4 regions of the Bacillus sp. ISL-77 genome follow, and region 1 is predicted to be linked to each of the others. Evidence: riboswitches for the same ligand, from Rfam matches in the RefSeq annotation. Region 1 holds a riboswitch; each other region holds the start of a gene.
What was found. A riboswitch is a leader RNA that binds a small molecule or an ion and turns the genes downstream of it on or off. The one in region 1 is predicted to bind cyclic di-GMP.

Region 1 (4,532 bases):
AACAATTCAACAATGAAAAAAGGTATCGCTTCCGTTTTGTGGCAGGGGAACTCGCACTTTCGTATAATGAAAATAGATTGAATGCAGATCAAAAAATAAGATGGTGAAGCTGGTATGAGAATAAATTTATCTGAGAAACAAATCGCGGAAATAAAACGATTAGTTCAAAAAGAACTTTTGATAAAAGGGATCGAACCAACAGATGAATATCTATTTATCCACTGTTTTTCGAAAATACAGAAAGAAACCGTCTATTATCATCTGTTTAAAGAAAATGATACGTTGATAATCCGCTGCTATGCACGAGTGTTTAACAACTTAGCTATGAGCGTGATGATCAGAAGCACAGCAAAAAATGTATTTGAATATCTGGTAAACCAAACTGGATTACAAAACACAATCTATATAGAAAACGGTATAGAATTTAAATTTTAAAAAAGAAGGACCCTAAAGTTAAATATATATAAGGACAATTAAATTCCGATAGATAAAGCCTGTATCATTGATTACCAAGTAAACATTGATACAGGCTGTTTTTTTAGAACTTCATATTGAACTAACGCACCCCGTTACTTGAATAAGGGATTGTTTTAGTTTGGTGGTTTTGTGCTAAATAAAAAAGAGACCTCTTTTTCGAGGCCTCAACAACACTAAACTGTAACCATCGGAGCAAAAAGTGAATTCAATTTGGTCTTTACTTCATCCAACATTCCTTTTCGTGTTGCATCATCCACTTGAGGAACACTTCCGAAAAGTACATGACCAACACTTTCAATACCACAGAATTCAAAAATACCGGTGGTGGAAGTTTTCTTCAAGCTTTCTGTCATTCCTATGGAATCGTATATTTCTTTTGGGGTTCCATAAGTATTGATTATCAATCCCTTTTTCCCAGATAAAAGTTTATTAATGGTGCCATCTTCAGCATATTCGTAGGCAAATCCATAAGAATAAACCCTGTCAACATATCCTTTTAAAATGGCAGGTAGACCTGTCCACCATATCGGATAAATGAATGTAATCACATCGGCTTTAGTGATAAATTCCTGTTCGGTTTTTATATCTGGAGGCACTTCACCTTTACCTTCAAATCTTAAAACAGGTTCAAAATTTAATGCATATAAGTCCCTTACGGAAACTTCATGTCCATTTTCTTTTAAGGTATTTACTGTAGTTTCTAAAATGGCATGGTTATAGCTGTTAGGGTTTGGATGTGCATACACGATTAGATGATTCATTATAGTCCCTCCATTTTTTTTTATGTGGAACATATTTAAATTACCCTTTAGTACCTTTAATCATCAAAGGTAACTAAACCCATTACAATTAGCATGCTTTAGCTCTGCCACTATTTTTAATTTGTTTGTTGAAAGACTCTAAGGTATTCATTGTAATCGGCTTCACTAAATACATTAAAAATGATTTTATCCCGGCTCACCTGCGGAAGGGTGGCTGTTAGGCGGCGAGGCAGTGAAGTTCGGTAAGCGAGCCCTTCCTGCTTCTCAATAAAAAAGAGCTCAGATTGCATCTGAAAGCCCTTCTTAAACTAAACTGACCATTAGCGCTCAATAAGAAAAAGGCTCCCGCAGCAACCTAACCTTCTTGAGTTAAAGCACCCGTTAGCTCAATAAGGAATATTGTTTAACAAATCATAGAAAAAATCTAACCTTTTAGAAGGGTTACACCTTGTCCAAAAAAGACCGGTCTAAATGTTAGAACGGTCTTTCCTTATATATTCAAATATTAACTACTCTCGTCAACATGATGGTGATGATGGTCGCTGCTCTCTTCCTGGTCATGCTGGTAAGCTAGTGTACCGGGGTTTGTATTGCCAAATGTTAGATACCACGGCATCCCTAACGGTCCACCCGCTGAAGCCGGTGGCACGAACACATCGAACGTCTTATGATGATGGAGGTTGTATCGCCGCACCGAACCTGTGTCGGGACCGTCACCATTAATTGGCACTAAACTGCCCCTTTAGTTTAACAAGAGCTTTCTCATTTGTTGCACATTTTCTTCGAAGTGCGACATAACTTGCAGATATTGTTGAACTTTTTGTTTTTTATTTTGTTCAATATAGTGAACGTTTGTAGTACAATTGTTTCATATTATTAACAATTTTTAGAAAAAGGCAAACCATTTGAAAAATTGGGACGCAGCTACAGGTCTAAGGTTATAAACAGCAATGACGGCTGCGTTGCCTAAAATAGTACATATTTTAGGAGGGTAATATGTTGACTACTGCAATTGCTTGTGAAAAAGAACTAGACAAAGAATGGATTGACCTCATTATTAAGGCTCGTAATTTAGGAATTTCTGTTGATGAAATTAAAGAATTTCTAAAAAAATCATCTTGACCCCTATTTGGTCTATTTTTTTATTTACTTCGCACTTTGGGTCAAATACGACATTCATAACCAGCCCTTGTTCCACTAAACTGCCCCGTTACTTTAAGTGCAACTTTTCACAATTTATATTTTCATTTTCACATAAATATCCAATAACTCTTCAGTAAATCAACTCACGTTCACTTAAATGTTCTAATAAATTCAATCAAAATGTATATTACAAATTTGAGCACTAATTCTATAAAAAGCTTGATATATCAATAAAAATGACTATCAAATTAATATACATTTTGATAGTCATTTTGGGTAACATTTTTAATGTTTGCGATAGGGAACGAACCCGTTAAAATGCTGGTGATCCTTTTTTTAGAAACAATAAATGATATAGCATTAAAATTTATGAATTGTCTAGCTCCAGCTCCCAGCGGCTAGTGTACTTCGCTCTTCTTCCTACGATAAGTCAACATCGAATCGCTGGCGCTCTTCGTGTTTCCTTTTTCTCAGTCGAAGCGCTCCACAAGGAAGGCTTAGGCAGCATAAACATCGCACAAAGGAAAAGCGATAGCTTTTTCGAGGAGTCCATACGCCGCTAAACGGGCTCTTCCGCTTTTCTATATAAAAAAGGTCTTCCCCGAATGGGAAAGACCTGTGCGAAGTTTCCATTACATATTTTCCTTAACCTTCACCATCGAGGTTTCCTGTGTTACATTACCTTTGCGTTTTAGTTTACCCCAGCCAACGGTTACTCCTTTTATTGCCGAGAAGATCGATTTTATCACCACATAGGTCATCAGCTGCTTGTACAAGATTCGTTGCAGGAACAATGAGACTAGGGGTTTGGGACTTTCTTTCTCCAAGCGAAACGCATAGAGAGAAGTACAGAAATCCAGCAAGTAAAAAAGAATAAATCCAATCGCTGCTCTTTCAGGGTGCGGGTTAAACAGAGCTAAAATAAACAAGATATCTGCAATAGGCGATATGGTTTGATAAATATATTGGAAAAGCCACATATTTGGTAGAGCGATAAATCCTAATGAGTTATGTTTTTTATTGAATAAAGCCTCCCGATGTTTCCATAAGCATTGTAACGTACCGTAAACCCATCGGTAACGCTGTTTTGCCAGACTTTTAATATCTTCCGGCACTTCTGTAAAGGCATAGGCCTTTTCTTCAAATTCAATCCTTTTCCCCTGGCGTAAAAGGGTAAGTGTGATATCGGTATCCTCTGCCAGTGTATCCTCTTGAAAGTATCCAGCTTCTTCTACCGCCGTCTTTCTCCATGCACCGATGGCACCTGGTACAACCGTAATGCAATTGAGTGCTGCAAAAGCCCTTCTCTCTAGGTTAAAGCCTGTCACATATTCGATATGCTGCCAGTTTGTAAGAAGGTTCCCCTTATTGCCGACCTTTACATTCCCTGAAACCGCAGCAACATGTTCATTTTTAAAATGGTTAACAAGCAATGAAATGGCATTTTCCGCGATGAGTGTATCTGCATCAAGAGCCACCACGATTTCCCCGTTTGCCTCTTTAAAACCAAGATTAACAGCAGAAGATTTTCCTCCATTGGTTTTTTTAATTAATCTGACTAAGGATGAGTTTGCATAAGTTTCTTGAACGACAACAGCCGTATCATCCTTTGATCCGTCATCGATAATCAGTATCTCAAAAGCAGGGTAGTCGCTCGATAAAATAGAATCTACTGTTTTACAAATTACTTTTTCCTCGTTATAGGCGGCAATCACGACGCTGACAAAAGGGGTGAAGCTAGGATCGATCACGGTCTCTTTATACCTTTTTACTTGCTTCCTTGAAAGGAAAACGAAGATAGCCAGTCGTAAGATTCCTAACAGGATCGCTGAGTAGAACAGGAAGCTTAATCCTAAGTGCCAGCCTTGTAACACCATGAATACAGCCTTGTCATAGACCAAATAAGGGCTGTCCTTAACAGGGGGCATTATCTGACTATTACTTTTTCCAGTTAGATCAGCGATGGTGGTAAAAGTGTAGCCGCGCTGTTTGAGTTCTTTAATTATAATAGGCAAGGCTTTTACCGTGTTGGAGCGGTCACCGCCAGCATCGTGCATCAAAATCACATTTCCTTCTGGAAGCTGATCCAACACCCGCTTCACAATCTCATGACTAGAAAGTCTTTGCCAATCATCTGAGTCAATTAATTCA
Region 2 (4,532 bases), on a different contig from region 1:
TGTACCGTAGAGGAAAAAGAGGCAATCTTAATATTTATAGTGTCTACACAAGAGGTTCTCTGCAACATGATGGTCACTCCGGTGATAGGGGAACAAACGGGCCTATGATTAACGATTCTGCAGGGGTATCAAAGGTTGAGGCCAATTGAATCGTTTCCGTATCTCCCACCATTACTAACGATGAGCTTGCTACCCCAGTGATTTTTATGTTTTGGACAAAGAGTTCTCGGTTATAAACCTCGAAGTTCATTCTGTTTTCATCCCTTTCATATTTTCAGGTAAATTGCTGAAAAAAACAAATACCCCATTTTGAATTTCCTTTTTTAATGCTTCTATAACTAAATCGTCCGAAGGCGCATTTTCAAAAGAGCGGCTGCCAGAGGAATGGGCGTTTATATGTTGTTCAATCCTGATAGGAAGCTGTTTAATGATGTCTTGTTTTATGAACGATAAATATTCATCATTCGGTTGAACGGTTAATTCCCTTTGGGCATTTTCAACTAATTGAGGTAAATCCGTTTCTAAATATCTGTAAATAGCTTCCTCGATTTTCATTGATCTTTGCATTTGATCCTTGGGTGATATTGGTGTGGTTAAGGATTGACTTTGTACTGCGAAGTCCTCGATTCCTGATAATTCGGATGGGTTTAGACCTATGTTTAATGTTCCTTCAAGCGTCTCAACTTTCAATTGATCAAATTTATATTCAATTTTATCAACATGGATGGCCTTTTTTTCATTTAATTGTTTGATATCTTCTTTCATTTTTTGGAGAGCGTTCTCTAAAGTTAGAATTCGCTGCTCCTGTGCTTGAATACACATCTGCAGCCATTGAAGATATTGGGAATAATCCTGATACATGTAATCACCTCACAATTATTTCGCCAATAAGTTTATCAATTTTTATATGATAGGGCGGCTTACTAATCCTGTTCTCTAACAGCAGCTTGTAATGGTACGGCTGGTGTCCCTAATAAAGTCCCTGAAGGTTGAATGGATTGCGGTGCGGGTTGTGAAAATCCACCGGTATTATATAAATGAGCTGTTGGTTTAATAATCCCAGCACTGCCTATTTGTAGGACGGAGGAATTGGTAATCCCGCCAATTTTAATAAAATTAATCTGAATGGACTGCTGGATATAGAAATTCATTTGAAAATCACCCATTCATTAAGCATTAAGTGCAATTCCTTGATCGTAAACATCTGAATCATTGGTATTTGTGGAACTAACATTATTATGGAGCTGTAAGCTATCCCCTGTGTTAAAGGAACCAGCACCGGAAAAGGTTTTTGCAGTAGAAAATGGCATAATTTTATAAACATCTCCAATATGGAAAACAGAACTGCTGCCAAGTGTAATGACCTGTGCAACTCCAACAATCGCTGGCATTTTCAACACCCTTTTTTCATAGTATCTTCTACATCCTATGTATGGGCAAAGGTAATGTGATTGATTCGCCCAAATAAATTGGAAACAGAGGTCATTTAAGTTTATTTACACTTTTATTTATTTGTTTTTAGGGGTATGAATGAAAAACAGTTCAATTAACCTATGATTTACCACGCAAAATGATAAAATAGTAGGATATCAGATAAGGGTAAAACGTTCTATTATGTGATTAAGAGATCAGTCGGAAAAATAAACACTGAGTCTCGATAAAGGCAAAGCTGATGAAAATCAGTGACGCAAAGCTACAGGGGCTAAGGTGCATTTGCACTAAGCCAGCCAGTTACCGAAAGATCAGGGTGTTTCATAATAGATATTCTATGTCTGCATAGGTTTTCTATGTATATATGGTTGTTCTATGAATTCTATCCCCCCCTTTGGTAAAGGTGGGGCTATTTCTATTTCACGGAGGTGAAAATTGTTGATGATACCTTTAATGGACGAGGAAAATGAAAAGGCGAAAAAAGCTAACAAACATCAGGAATTAAAGAATGTTCTTCATAAGAAAATTTTGCAAGAGTTAAAAGAGCAAGAAATTGAGGAAATCATTCCAAAGTTTGACGGAATGGCAGTCGAAATAATAAAAGAAGATGAAGAATTCCGTGGGCAAATTGATCGAAAAAAAGTAGATGATGAGCTAATCAACGACCTAACTGGTTTCGGACCAATTAATTCCCTTCTTTTAGATGAAGATGTTTCAGAGGTAATGGTGAATGGACCCAACCAAGTTTACTGTGAACGAAAAGGGAAGTTGGTGTTAACGCCAGTTCAATTCCGAGACAATGAACATGTCATGAGTGTAATAGACAAAATAGTTGCCCCACTGGGACGGAGAATAGATGAAAGTTCTCCAATGGTAGATGCCAGGCTTCCGGATGGATCGCGTGTTAATGCTATCATTCCCCCCTTGGCATTAAATGGACCAACTATAACAATCAGGAAATTTCCAAAGGATCCCTACCAGATTGAAGATTTGATTAACTTTGGAACAGTCACAGAAGAAATGGCTATCTTTCTAGATGCTTGTGTGAAAGCACGGTTAAATATGTTTGTCAGCGGAGGAACAGGATCTGGCAAAACAACCACACTCAATGTTTTGTCAAATTTTATCCCAGATGATGAAAAAATCGTAACTATTGAGGATGCAGCCGAGATTCAATTGGGACAAGAGCATGTGATATCCCTAGAGTCACGTCCGCCCAATATAAAAGGTAAAGGAGCCATCTCCATTAGAGATCTTGTCAGGAACTCACTACGGATGAGACCAGACCGCGTTATTATCGGGGAAGTACGTGGAGGAGAAGCGCTTGATATGCTGCAGGCAATGAATACGGGACATGATGGTTCATTGGCTACAGGGCACTCAAACAGTCCAAGAGATATGATTGCTCGGTTGGAAACAATGGTTCTTATAGCTGGTGTAGATTTGCCGATAAAAGCACTACGTGAGCAAATTGCTGGGGCGATTGATGTGATTATACAGCAAACACGTTTGAAGGACGGAACAAGGAAAATTGTCAATATAACTGAGGTACAAGGAATGGAAGGAGAAATTATCGTTCTCCAAGATATCTTCTCTTTTAAACAAGAAGGACTTAACGCAGAAGGAAAAATCATTGGAAGGCTTGTACCTACCGGTGTCCACCCTAAGTTTTATGATCGTCTGGAGGCATCAGGGATTCACATTCCGTCGTCCGTGTTTATAGAAAATGAGGAGTGGCGGCAATGATTGGACTGCTCCTGATTTTTTTCAGAGATAGGCTTGATGTAGATATTGTTAGAGCGTTTATCAGTAATGTTTTACAAGCTGAAAAATTAGGAATCGGCATGGTTCGAGTGCTCCGAGTTCAATCCAATGAAGTCAGAGAACAGAGAAAGCAACGGGCGGAAGAGACGGCTATGAAAGCACCAATCAAAATGCTCTTTCCGTTAGTTCTTTTCATATTTCCAAGTTTATTTATCGTTTTGTTAGGACCGGCAATCATCCAATTTATCGATGCTTTTAAAAATAGTTAAGGGCTGATTCCCTTTTAATTAGGGATCGGCCTTTTTTGATTCTTTATATTTGTTCGGTTCATCTGTTTCTTTTACTATATAAAGTGTAATTACTATAAATTGAGGTGAAAACGATGAAATTTGTAACAGTAGAACATAATCATGAAACATTTGTTGGTTTAGTAGACCCAGATGAATCAAAAGTAATTTTATTAAATCCTGCTGAAGAAGCAAGGACAGGTAAAAGAAGTTTCCCTTCTTCAATGCAGGAATGTATCGATTTAGGAGAAAGTTTTATCGAACAAGTCCAAGTTTTGTATGATTGGGTAATTAGTGGTACACATGCTGCGTCATTATACGTCCCCATGGAAGAGGCAACCTTGCTAGCTCCTATTCCAAGACCAAACAAGAATATTTTCTGTGTAGGAAAAAATTATGCAGAACATGCGATTGAAATGGGAAGTGAAGCAGATATCCCGGAACATGTAATGGTCTTTACGAAAGCCCCTACAACGGTTATTGGACCGAATGAAACAGTCCTAAACCATCAAGATGTAACAAATCAACTTGATTATGAAGGGGAGCTAGCTGTCATCATCGGTAAAAAGGGAAGGGCGATAAAAAAAGAAGAGGCCCTCGACTACATTTTTGGTTATACCATTCTGAATGATGTGACCGCACGAGACTTACAATCAAGACACAAGCAATTTTTTATTGGTAAAAGCTTAGACACTACCTGTCCGATGGGACCATGGATTATCCATAAAAGTGTGATTGAAAATCCAAACCATTTACATATAGAAACTAGAGTTAATGGGGAAGTGAGACAGAACTCAAATACAAAGAATTTTATTTTTCCAATTGAGGAGGTTATCTCCGTTCTTTCAGCCGGAATGACACTTGAACCAGGGGATATTATTGCGACCGGCACACCAGCTGGAGTGGGAAAAGGCTTAAAGCCTCCTAAATTTTTATCTCCTGGCGATCAGATGGAAGTCACCATTGAAAAAATCGGAACACTCAAAAATACCATTAAGCAATAGGCACTCTTTAAATACCTCAAAATTGTAGGGGAACATATCCATTTTT
Region 3 (4,532 bases), on a different contig from region 1:
GTCCGCATCCTCTTTACAATCAATGATATACCAGCATTCTGTTTTCCCAAGTTCACCGTTTTCATGGATTTTTGCATAGGTATCACCTGGATGAACTTGAACGGATAAATCCATGTTCGCATCCAATATTTTTGTTAATAGAGGGAAAACGTCTTCCGTCGGATTTCCAAAAAGTTCAGGTTGTTCTTTCCAAAGTACGTCCAGAGTTTTTCCAGCAAATGGTCCATTTTCAATCATCGATGGACCGTTCGGATGTGCGGAAATCGCCCAGCATTCCCCTGTTTTATCGTTTGGTATCGAGTAACCAAATTCTTTTTGTAAGGCGGTTCCACCCCAAATTCGTTCTTTAAAAACGGGTTTTAAAAATAATGGCTGCAATATAATTCCCTCCGTAGTTCATATGTCTATTGGAATTTTCCCCTTTCAAATTTATCATAATCATTTTTTTATGGAAAGCTATTAATTTACGGCTGTTTCCATTAATTATTTCTAATCACAGCATTCATCCAAGGATTGCATTGTTTGAGTAATCATTGGAAATTTTGATAGAATAAACAGACTACATTTTTTAAGGAGAGATCAAATGACAAACAACCAAAAATATATCGGTTATATTGGAACATACACGAAGGGGGACAGTAAAGGAATCTATTCCTTCACACTTGATACTAACGAGGGAAGAATAGTGGATATTAACGAGGCGGCACAGTTAGAAAATCCTACATACCTAACGATCAGTAAGGACAATCGCTATCTATATTCCGTTGCAAAAAAAGGGGAAGAAGGTGGTGTCGTTGCTTTTTCAATAGAGGGTGATGGCACATTAACGGAGCAAAATCGTCAGATGCTTCCAGGCTCATCGCCATGTCATGTAAGTGTAGACAGCAAAAACCGCTATGCATTCAGTGCAAATTACCATAAAGGATCCGTAGAATCCTACTTAATTAACGAGGAGGATGGCACGGTCCAACCGGCTGCCTCAATCATTAAACATGAAGGTTCAGGCCCAGATCCAAGACAGGAAAAACCACATACTCATTATGCAGGAGTCACACCTGATGAGAACTATCTCGCAGTTGTAGAATTAGGAATTGATGCCCTTATTTCGTATCCGATTAACAGTGATGGCACACTTTCAAAAGCCAGCCTGTTACCTTTAAAAGCTGGGAGCGGACCAAGGCATTTGGTTTTTCATCCTAATGGCCAATATGCATATATCATGACCGAATTTAGTTCGGAGGTCATTGTATTAACCTATCATAAGGAAGATGGCCACTTTACCGAAAAACAATATATATCCACACTTCCAGCTGATTTTACAGATAATAACCAAGGCAGTGCGATTCATATTTCAGCTGATGGACGCTTTGTCTATGCCGGTAATCGCGGGCATAACAGTATAGCCGTTTTCCGTGTGGATATCGAAACGGGCGAGCTTAGCTTTGTTGAACATACATCGACTGAAGGTGATTGGCCAAGGGATTTTGAAATTGATCCTAGCGGGAAGTTTGTGGTTGCTTCGAATCAGGAGTCAGGCAATTTAGTATTGTTCTCAAGGGATGAGTTTTCGGGGAAATTGACGTTGATTGAGTCTGATATTACTGTGCCTTATGCGGTTTGTGTGAAGTTTTTAAATTATTAACCTATACCTAAAACAGCTTAACAAATTGCTCATTAATTTGTTAAGCTGTTTCAAATTTATAGAGCATTTTATTCACTTTAAAATTTTACTTAATAAAAATACGTTCTCTGTATAAGGGTATTTTATTATATTGCTTTTCCATAATATACAGACGAACAATAATAACCTGCTATAATCACCTGAGGTCTTATACTTTGCGCCCGCTGCTGTCCCAAAAATTGAATATTGCGAAAATTGTATAATCAATAACCCTCGTATTAATTATATACTCCACCTCAATAGTCTTTTTATCCAAGGGATAAATTAAATTGGCTCTAAAGGGAACGTTTTAGGAAATCTCTAATTTCATCAATGGAAAGTCCTATCTTTTTAGCTTCATTAATAAGTTCTAACCATTCTGTATCAAAATCTTTTTCATTGGTTAATGCAGACAAAATTCACCCTCCTAAAATGATTACTATTTCAGGTAACTCAGCCATCCTAGTTAAAAACTTTAGACCTGTAGCTTTGCGTCCCAATCTTTCGAAAGGTTTGCCTTTGTCGTTTATAGTATTAAAGTATTAAAGTATTAAAATATTATAGAATAAACTAATAGTACTATAGTCTTACGGGAAACTAAATGCAAATATTTCCAAAAATTTCGACACAATTTCGACAAAAAATATGTAAACCCATTAGTCATAATTTAGAAGTTTTAAAAAACAGTTCTCACAAGTTACCTGACCTAATTCAATAAATTTAATATTTCTAAGGGTCTTCCTTTTAATAATTCGATCCTTATTAAATTCTAGACCGCATGCACAATGATAGGAATCTTTCACAATGTGAATCTGGTTTCTTTCTTTTATTAGTGGATATATCATGATTTCCCTTCTTTTCTAATTATCGGTTCCTAAATAAGAACAACTTATGTTCATTATAAAAGAAAATGTAGAATTTTGTAAATGGAAACGGGTTAATTTTACCCATAGAAATATTATTAACTTATAATACGAAAGTTGTACATTATTGGATTATTTTAGTGTGAATATCTCCTATTTGTTCTTTAAAGGGAACAATGATAAAATTAATAATATAATTCAATTAAGAAATACTAGTTAGTTAGGAGCAAGGATTTTGGATTATCAACCGGTACAAGGTAGTAGAATACGTAAGAGAAAGACAAAGAAACGATTTCTTTTTATAAAAGTCTTAATGATTATTTTATGGGGACTATTTTTGTTGGTAAATACCTGGACTGAGAGTATAGAGCGATTAATATATTTACATTCATTTGGATTAAAGTGGGTATCAAATCCGGACTTTTTGTCTTTTTTTTATTTAAATGATTTAACCTTGATTCATTCTGAATTTATTAAAATTAAGTTAGGCCATTTTATCGGTTTTGCGATAATGGATTTTCTCCTCTTCAATCTATTAAGAAGTCACATATATTCTATCGGAATCTCCATTACTTTTGCGTTTCTAACAGAATTCCTGCAGTTATTTTTCGGGAGAGATGGACGTTTTTATGACTTAGTTATTGATTCATTCGGTATTTTATCAGTATTTTTTATTTTAAAAAGGTTTAATATTAGATGAAACAGGATGGGCCACTTTGCTCATCCTGTTTTATTGTTTTTGATAAGTCTGTGCAAACAAAAAGGAATTCAAGACAATACTAAATGAGATGCTTATCAGAGATAAAGGATGTGACTTTCTTGAATTTTTTTCATAGCCAAGAAACACTTAGTTCAATTGAGTGGATTCTAAGAGCCATCATTGGATTTTTCTTTTTACTCATTGTTGCAAAAATCATGGGTCAACGCGCTATCTCCCAATTAAGATTACTGGATTTCGTTATCGCCATGGTCATAGGAAATATTATTGCTCATCCATTATCAGATGAACATCTTGGGATGAAAGGATCGATGATTACTACCGTTGTATTGGTTGCTTTGTATACAGGGGGTATATTAATCAGCTTAAAATCGGCACTCATCGATAAGTTCCTAGACCCAGCGCCATTTCCCCTTATTAAAGAAGGAGAAATCATTTATAAGGCCTTAAAGAAAGCTAGAATATCCGTTAATCATTTATTAGCTGAATTAAGGAAAGAAAAGGTAGAAGATATTAAAAAGGTTGCGTTAGCATTATGGGAATCTGATGGGAAACTTTCAATTTTCTTAGATCCTCAGTACGAGGCGATTACGCCATCAATCTATCAGATAAAAACTGAGCCTTTCGATCTCCCACAGACGGTAATCAAAGAAGGAAAGATAGATTATCATACACTGAAGCAAATCAACAAGGATAAAGGGTGGCTTATTCACACTCTTAATCAAACGCATCAAACAGAGATACAGAACGTTTTACTAGCCACAATTGACGGAAAAAACAATTTGAAGGTATTCTTTTATAGATAATAGGAGTTTATCTACAATCTTCGGAGGGTTATTGGGGATTAAAAATTCCTAATCTCCTTTAAAGGAACTCTGAATTGAGGTAATACCTGAAACAATTAATGGGACATAAGCCATCTGTTGGTCCAGATGGCTTATTAATGTGGCAATACCGCTTTTAATATACTGGTAAGTCTCTTCTTATACAACAATAGGTACATCTTCTTTCCTTGTGACCGCTCACCTATTTGTGAAGATACTTCATATTTTGAAGGCCATATCCAGTTTCCGATTTCAATCAACGTATGTTTGACTGTATCATAGCTAAAAAATTGATAATCGAGGAAATCCCAGTACTTCCTAAATCCCTTTATAGATTGGTACTCCCAAAGAGTATTATTCGCTTTAAATGGGAACATCTTGACATCGTCTAAGTGTGGAAATTGCTGATAAACGATGGATAAGGTCCTGATCATTCGTTTTAATGTTTGGTGAGATTCCGCAAGCTT
Region 4 (4,532 bases), on a different contig from region 1:
AAAGCTAAAGGTTTTAAACCTTGGAGCCATAAAACCTTCGCATTTTGATGAAGAAATGTACGAGGAATTAAAAGAGATTTATGATATGGTCCTTAGAAAAAATTCATTTAGTCCTAATGAAATGCAGGCCTTAGTAGAAGAGCTTGGAAGCCTCCGAAAAAAATAAGCTAAAAACCCGTTATTGCACATAACGGGTTTGTTTTTATTCCTGTTCAGTTAAGATGACAGGTCCATCCTTTGTAATCGCAAGTGTATGTTCGTATTGTGCTGAATATTTCCCATCAATGGTCCTTGCCGTCCAGCCATTGTTATCCATCTTCGTTTGGTATCTACCTACATTAACCATGGGTTCAATTGTAAAGACCATACCTTCTTTAATTCTTGCGCCTTTTCCTGGCAGTCCGTAGTGCGGAACATCCGGCTTCTCGTGTATCACTGCTCCAATCCCATGACCAATAAAGTCTCGAACAACAGAAAAACCTTCGCTTTCAACATAGGTTTGAATTGCGTGCCCGATATCCCCGATTCGATTGCCGACAATCGCCTGTTCTATCCCTTTATAGAGTGCTTCCTTTGTAACATTTAATAAACGTTCGGTTTCCTCAGATACCTTTCCTACTGCGTAGGACCAAGCGGAATCAGCCAAGGCACCATTGTAATTGACAACCATATCCACTGTCACAATGTCCCCATCTTTTAAAGACTCCTTCCTTGGGAAGCCATGGCATATTTCGTCATTTATGCTTGCACAGGTTGCATATTCATAACCCTTATAACCCTTTTGTTCTGGTGTCGCTCCATTTTTCTTAAGAAATCCTTCAACAAATTCATCGATTTCCCAAGTGGTTATACCTGGTTTGATTAATTTTCCAATTTCTTTATGACAAGCTGCAAGTATTTCTCCTGCCTTTTTCATTGCTTCAATTTCACGTTGTGATTTAAGGACAATCATTTTAGGAGGGTCCCCTTCCTTTTTGTTTATTTTTATGTATAATATTCAAAATTGTTATTCGTCTAAAAGCCATCCTTTTAGTGAATTATACAATTGACCACTATTGGCAACAATATTAATATTAACCCTATCCTGTTAATTTTTCAAAAATACTTTATTGGTGAAACTTTTTCTCGAAGTTCATATTTTTGTCATATTCCTTTGTTCTTAATATGGTACTTTTCTATTCTTTTTGATAGAATTAATGTAAAGTGAATAATAATTAGGTGTGTGAGAATTATGATCGGTGATCGCGTAAAAAAATTCCGCTTAGAAAAGAAAATGTCACTTTCCGAACTTGCTGCTCAAGCAGGCGTGGCAAAATCTTATTTAAGTAACCTTGAAAATAACAAACAAGAGAATCCTTCTATAAAGTTTCTTGAAAAAATTGCAGTTGTCTTAAATATACCTATTGATCATTTAATACATGAAGAAGTCAATAAAGCGGAATTAGACATTGATTGGATGAATCTTGTCAAAGATGCAATGAATTCTGGTGTTTCCAAAGAACAATTTCGTGATTTTCTTGAATTTAACAAGTGGCGTATTAATCAAAACGACGATAAATAATAACCTGTGAAAAGGTCTTTTTCAATTTGAACAAAGAAAAGCATTCTACAAATACTCCCATTTGTAGAATGCTTTTTTTATTTATGTACACTGTCGTTCCGTGATTAACTCATAACCTCTTGTTGGCTAAGGAAGTCACGAACTGCTTTTATGGATAATCCCAAGTCTTTTGCTTCTAATATGAGTTCCATCCATTCTTGATCGATTACTTCTACTTCACTTTTTGTAATAACCATTTTTCTCACTCCTAAAATACATTGTGTATTCCAGGTAGCCCGGCCATCGTAACAAGTCATACTTGCCTTAGATCCTCGGCTTTGCGTCCCTGCTTTTCAACAGGTTTGCCTTTTTCTGATACTAATACAACTTAAGTATGACTGTATTAGCTTATCGTTCTTATGTGATAGGTCGATTTACTTAATCCTCATTGATATTATATCTAGTGCTATTTTAGTAGGGTGTTGTAATTTGTCGTATTATTTTAATTTTCACACATTTCTTTCTAACAAATTATGCCAAACATCTACAAAAATATCCCAATTACAGCTTAACCCCTGCTGGGTATGTCTTAGACCGCATGTGTAAACCAGATCCCCCGAAAGATAAAGCTGGTGAAGAGTGAATCTATTTATAGATTCCACTTTCAGACAGCTTTTTCTTTTTTAATAGTAATTATTTTCACTCCAATCAGGGAATGCTACTTTTGATGACGAAAGGAGTGTTGAATTTGGCACGTGGAGAACATTTTGAACATAAAAAGAAAAACCACCCAGGTAATTTTCCAAAAGACAGTTTAACAGAAAAGCATGCGAAACAAGCAATTGGGGACGAAGAATTTTTAGTGGTAAGGGAAGCCTTTAAAAATCGAGTGGAAGATGAGGATGAATATCGAGGAGATACTGCTCGTTTACTAAATGACCAGACAGAATAAAAGGCGTGAGCACTTCACGCCTTTTTATATCCCTAGAATTCGCCTTTTTCCACACTTAAATTTCTAATAAAATGTGAAAATTCAACTGCTTTAAGCCAATTAGCTGCTTTTTCGATGTCCTTGGAAAACACCCTGTCTTGTTTAATCGAAGCTACCTGTTCGCGGCCTTTATCATAAAACCCCCTGGTATAAGATGCCATTTTTTCGATCCCGCGAATTTCAACCGCCTGCATGGCACAAATTAGTTCAATTGCGATAACTCTGCGTGCGTTCTGGATAATTTGATAAGCATGCCTAGAAGCAATTGTTCCCATACTTACATGATCCTCTTGATTTGCGGAAGAGGGAATCGAGTCGACACTGGCAGGATGTGCGAGTGTTTTATTTTCTGAAACAAGCGCTGCTGCCGCATATTGCATAATCATTGCACCCGATTGCAAACCAGGTTCAGGACTTAGGAAAGCCGGTAAATCATTTAGCTGTGGATTAACTAATCTTTCAATTCGTCTTTCCGAGATATTTGCTAGTTCCGCTACGGCAATCTTCATAAAATCCATCGCAAAAGCTATGGGCTGTCCGTGGAAGTTCCCCCCAGAAATCACCTTTTCTCCATCATCAAAAATTAATGGATTATCCGTTGCTGCATTCATTTCGATCTCTAATTTTTCTTTCACATAATCCAAGGCCTGCCAAGATGCCCCGTGAACTTGTGGAATGCAGCGGAGAGAATAAGCATCTTGAACCCGTAACTCGCCCTGCTGTGTTGTCAATAAACTATCGCCTAAATAACGACGAATTCTCGCTGCTGTGTCAATCTGCTGTTTGTATCCCCTTGCGACATGAACTTCTTCTGCAAATGCATCGATAATTCCGTTTAACCCTTCCATTGTCATTGCAGCAATCAGCTCACTTTCATGTGCTAACTGTTCTGCCTCCAAGTAACCAATAACACCCATTGCTGTCATCGCTTGAGTACCATTAATTAGAGCTAGACCTTCTTTTGCTTCCAATGTTACGGGTAGAATTCCTTCTAACTGGAGCGCATCAAAAGCATCGATTTGCTTACCTTTGTAAAATACCTCTCCTTCCCCAATTAGAACTAAGGCAAGGTGAGAAAGCGGGGCTAAATCACCGCTCGCACCAAGGGAACCTTGCTGTGGGATGACAGGAATGATATCTTTATTCACTAACTCTAATAACTTTTCAATGACAATAGGTCTGACTCCAGAAAAGCCCTTTAGTAGTGCGTTAGCCCGAAGAAGGACCATGGCTTTAGAAACAATTTCCGGAAAAGGTTCACCTACCCCGCACGCATGGGAACGAATTAAATTAAGCTGCAGGTCTTGAACATGACTCTTATCGATAAGTACATCGCTGAATTTTCCAAATCCAGTCGTAATTCCATAAACTACCTTTGATTCTGAAACAATTCTTTCTACTGCTTCACGGCTCTTCTTGACGGCTTCCATACTCTTGTCTGAAGCATTAACCTTTTGCTTGCCATATAATACATCTTTCATCTGCTCTAATGTTAAGCTTCCACCTGTAAGTGTGATCATTTTGTCCCTCTCCTCTACCACTGTAGTATAATAAAGAAAGAGGCTGGATTCCGAATCTATTTGATTTGGAGTCCAGCCTCTTTTATGATTAATTGATCGAATATTATTAGATGCCACATGGGATCATTCCATTCTTTAACTATCTTATTGCTAATTATTGTATGTGATGAAAAGCTTATCTGTCAATTTAATTTTCTGAATTTTAGCACGATAACACTTTAGTACGATAATAATGAAAAGCGGAATCGCCGGTTTAGCGGCGTATGAGCTACAACGATTTAAAATAAAGGAAAGTTCCGTTATACTATAAAAAGGTCAAATTGGATTTACCCGAAAGGAGTAATTATGAAATCTCTCGTACTTGCAGAAAAGCCAAGTGTGGCTCGTGAACTTGCTCGTGTCCTTGGCTGCAATCAAAAACATAAAAGCTATATGGAAGGCAATCAATATATTGTCACATGGGCCCTTGGACACTTAATCG

Region 2: linked by a shared signal. The riboswitch ahead of J7E77_RS06805 (TadA family conjugal transfer-associated ATPase) and the one ahead of J7E77_RS03160 (anti-repressor SinI family protein) in region 1 are both predicted to bind cyclic di-GMP.
Region 3: linked by a shared signal. The riboswitch ahead of J7E77_RS19230 (anti-repressor SinI family protein) and the one ahead of J7E77_RS03160 (anti-repressor SinI family protein) in region 1 are both predicted to bind cyclic di-GMP.
Region 4: linked by a shared signal. The riboswitch ahead of J7E77_RS14880 (anti-repressor SinI family protein) and the one ahead of J7E77_RS03160 (anti-repressor SinI family protein) in region 1 are both predicted to bind cyclic di-GMP.

Annotation. Positions count from the first base shown of each region.
Region 1 is NZ_JAGGQY010000010.1:43,945-48,476, reverse strand. Features, by position in the region: gene J7E77_RS03175 (hypothetical protein) at 115-435, shown strand; gene J7E77_RS03170 (NAD(P)H-dependent oxidoreductase) at 651-1,238, opposite strand; gene J7E77_RS03165 (hypothetical protein) at 1,355-1,528, opposite strand; cyclic di-GMP riboswitch class I at 2,124-2,208, shown strand; gene J7E77_RS03160 (anti-repressor SinI family protein) at 2,235-2,360, shown strand; gene J7E77_RS03155 (polysaccharide deacetylase family protein) at 3,014-4,532, opposite strand, start outside.
Region 2 is NZ_JAGGQY010000018.1:75,506-80,037, reverse strand. Features, by position in the region: gene J7E77_RS06830 (spore germination protein GerPE) at 1-68, opposite strand, end outside; gene J7E77_RS06825 (spore gernimation protein GerPD) at 74-250, opposite strand; gene gerPC (spore germination protein GerPC) at 247-861, opposite strand; gene J7E77_RS06815 (spore germination protein GerPB) at 924-1,151, opposite strand; gene J7E77_RS06810 (spore germination protein) at 1,170-1,391, opposite strand; cyclic di-GMP riboswitch class I at 1,653-1,739, shown strand; gene J7E77_RS06805 (TadA family conjugal transfer-associated ATPase) at 1,873-3,177, shown strand; gene J7E77_RS06800 (type II secretion system F family protein) at 3,174-3,464, shown strand; gene J7E77_RS06795 (fumarylacetoacetate hydrolase family protein) at 3,578-4,486, shown strand.
Region 3 is NZ_JAGGQY010000047.1:6,827-11,358, reverse strand. Features, by position in the region: gene manA (mannose-6-phosphate isomerase, class I) at 1-381, opposite strand, end outside; gene J7E77_RS19235 (lactonase family protein) at 584-1,642, shown strand; gene J7E77_RS19230 (anti-repressor SinI family protein) at 1,957-2,076, opposite strand; cyclic di-GMP riboswitch class I at 2,105-2,188, opposite strand; gene J7E77_RS19225 (VanZ family protein) at 2,759-3,223, shown strand; gene J7E77_RS19220 (DUF421 domain-containing protein) at 3,343-4,047, shown strand; gene J7E77_RS19215 (nucleotidyltransferase family protein) at 4,182-4,532, opposite strand, start outside.
Region 4 is NZ_JAGGQY010000036.1:226,359-230,890, reverse strand. Features, by position in the region: gene J7E77_RS14895 (DUF1128 domain-containing protein) at 1-166, shown strand, start outside; gene map (type I methionyl aminopeptidase) at 203-952, opposite strand; gene J7E77_RS14885 (helix-turn-helix domain-containing protein) at 1,232-1,561, shown strand; gene J7E77_RS14880 (anti-repressor SinI family protein) at 1,666-1,797, opposite strand; cyclic di-GMP riboswitch class I at 1,828-1,917, opposite strand; gene J7E77_RS14875 (hypothetical protein) at 2,289-2,492, shown strand; gene hutH (histidine ammonia-lyase) at 2,525-4,051, opposite strand; gene J7E77_RS14865 (DNA topoisomerase III) at 4,397-4,532, shown strand, end outside.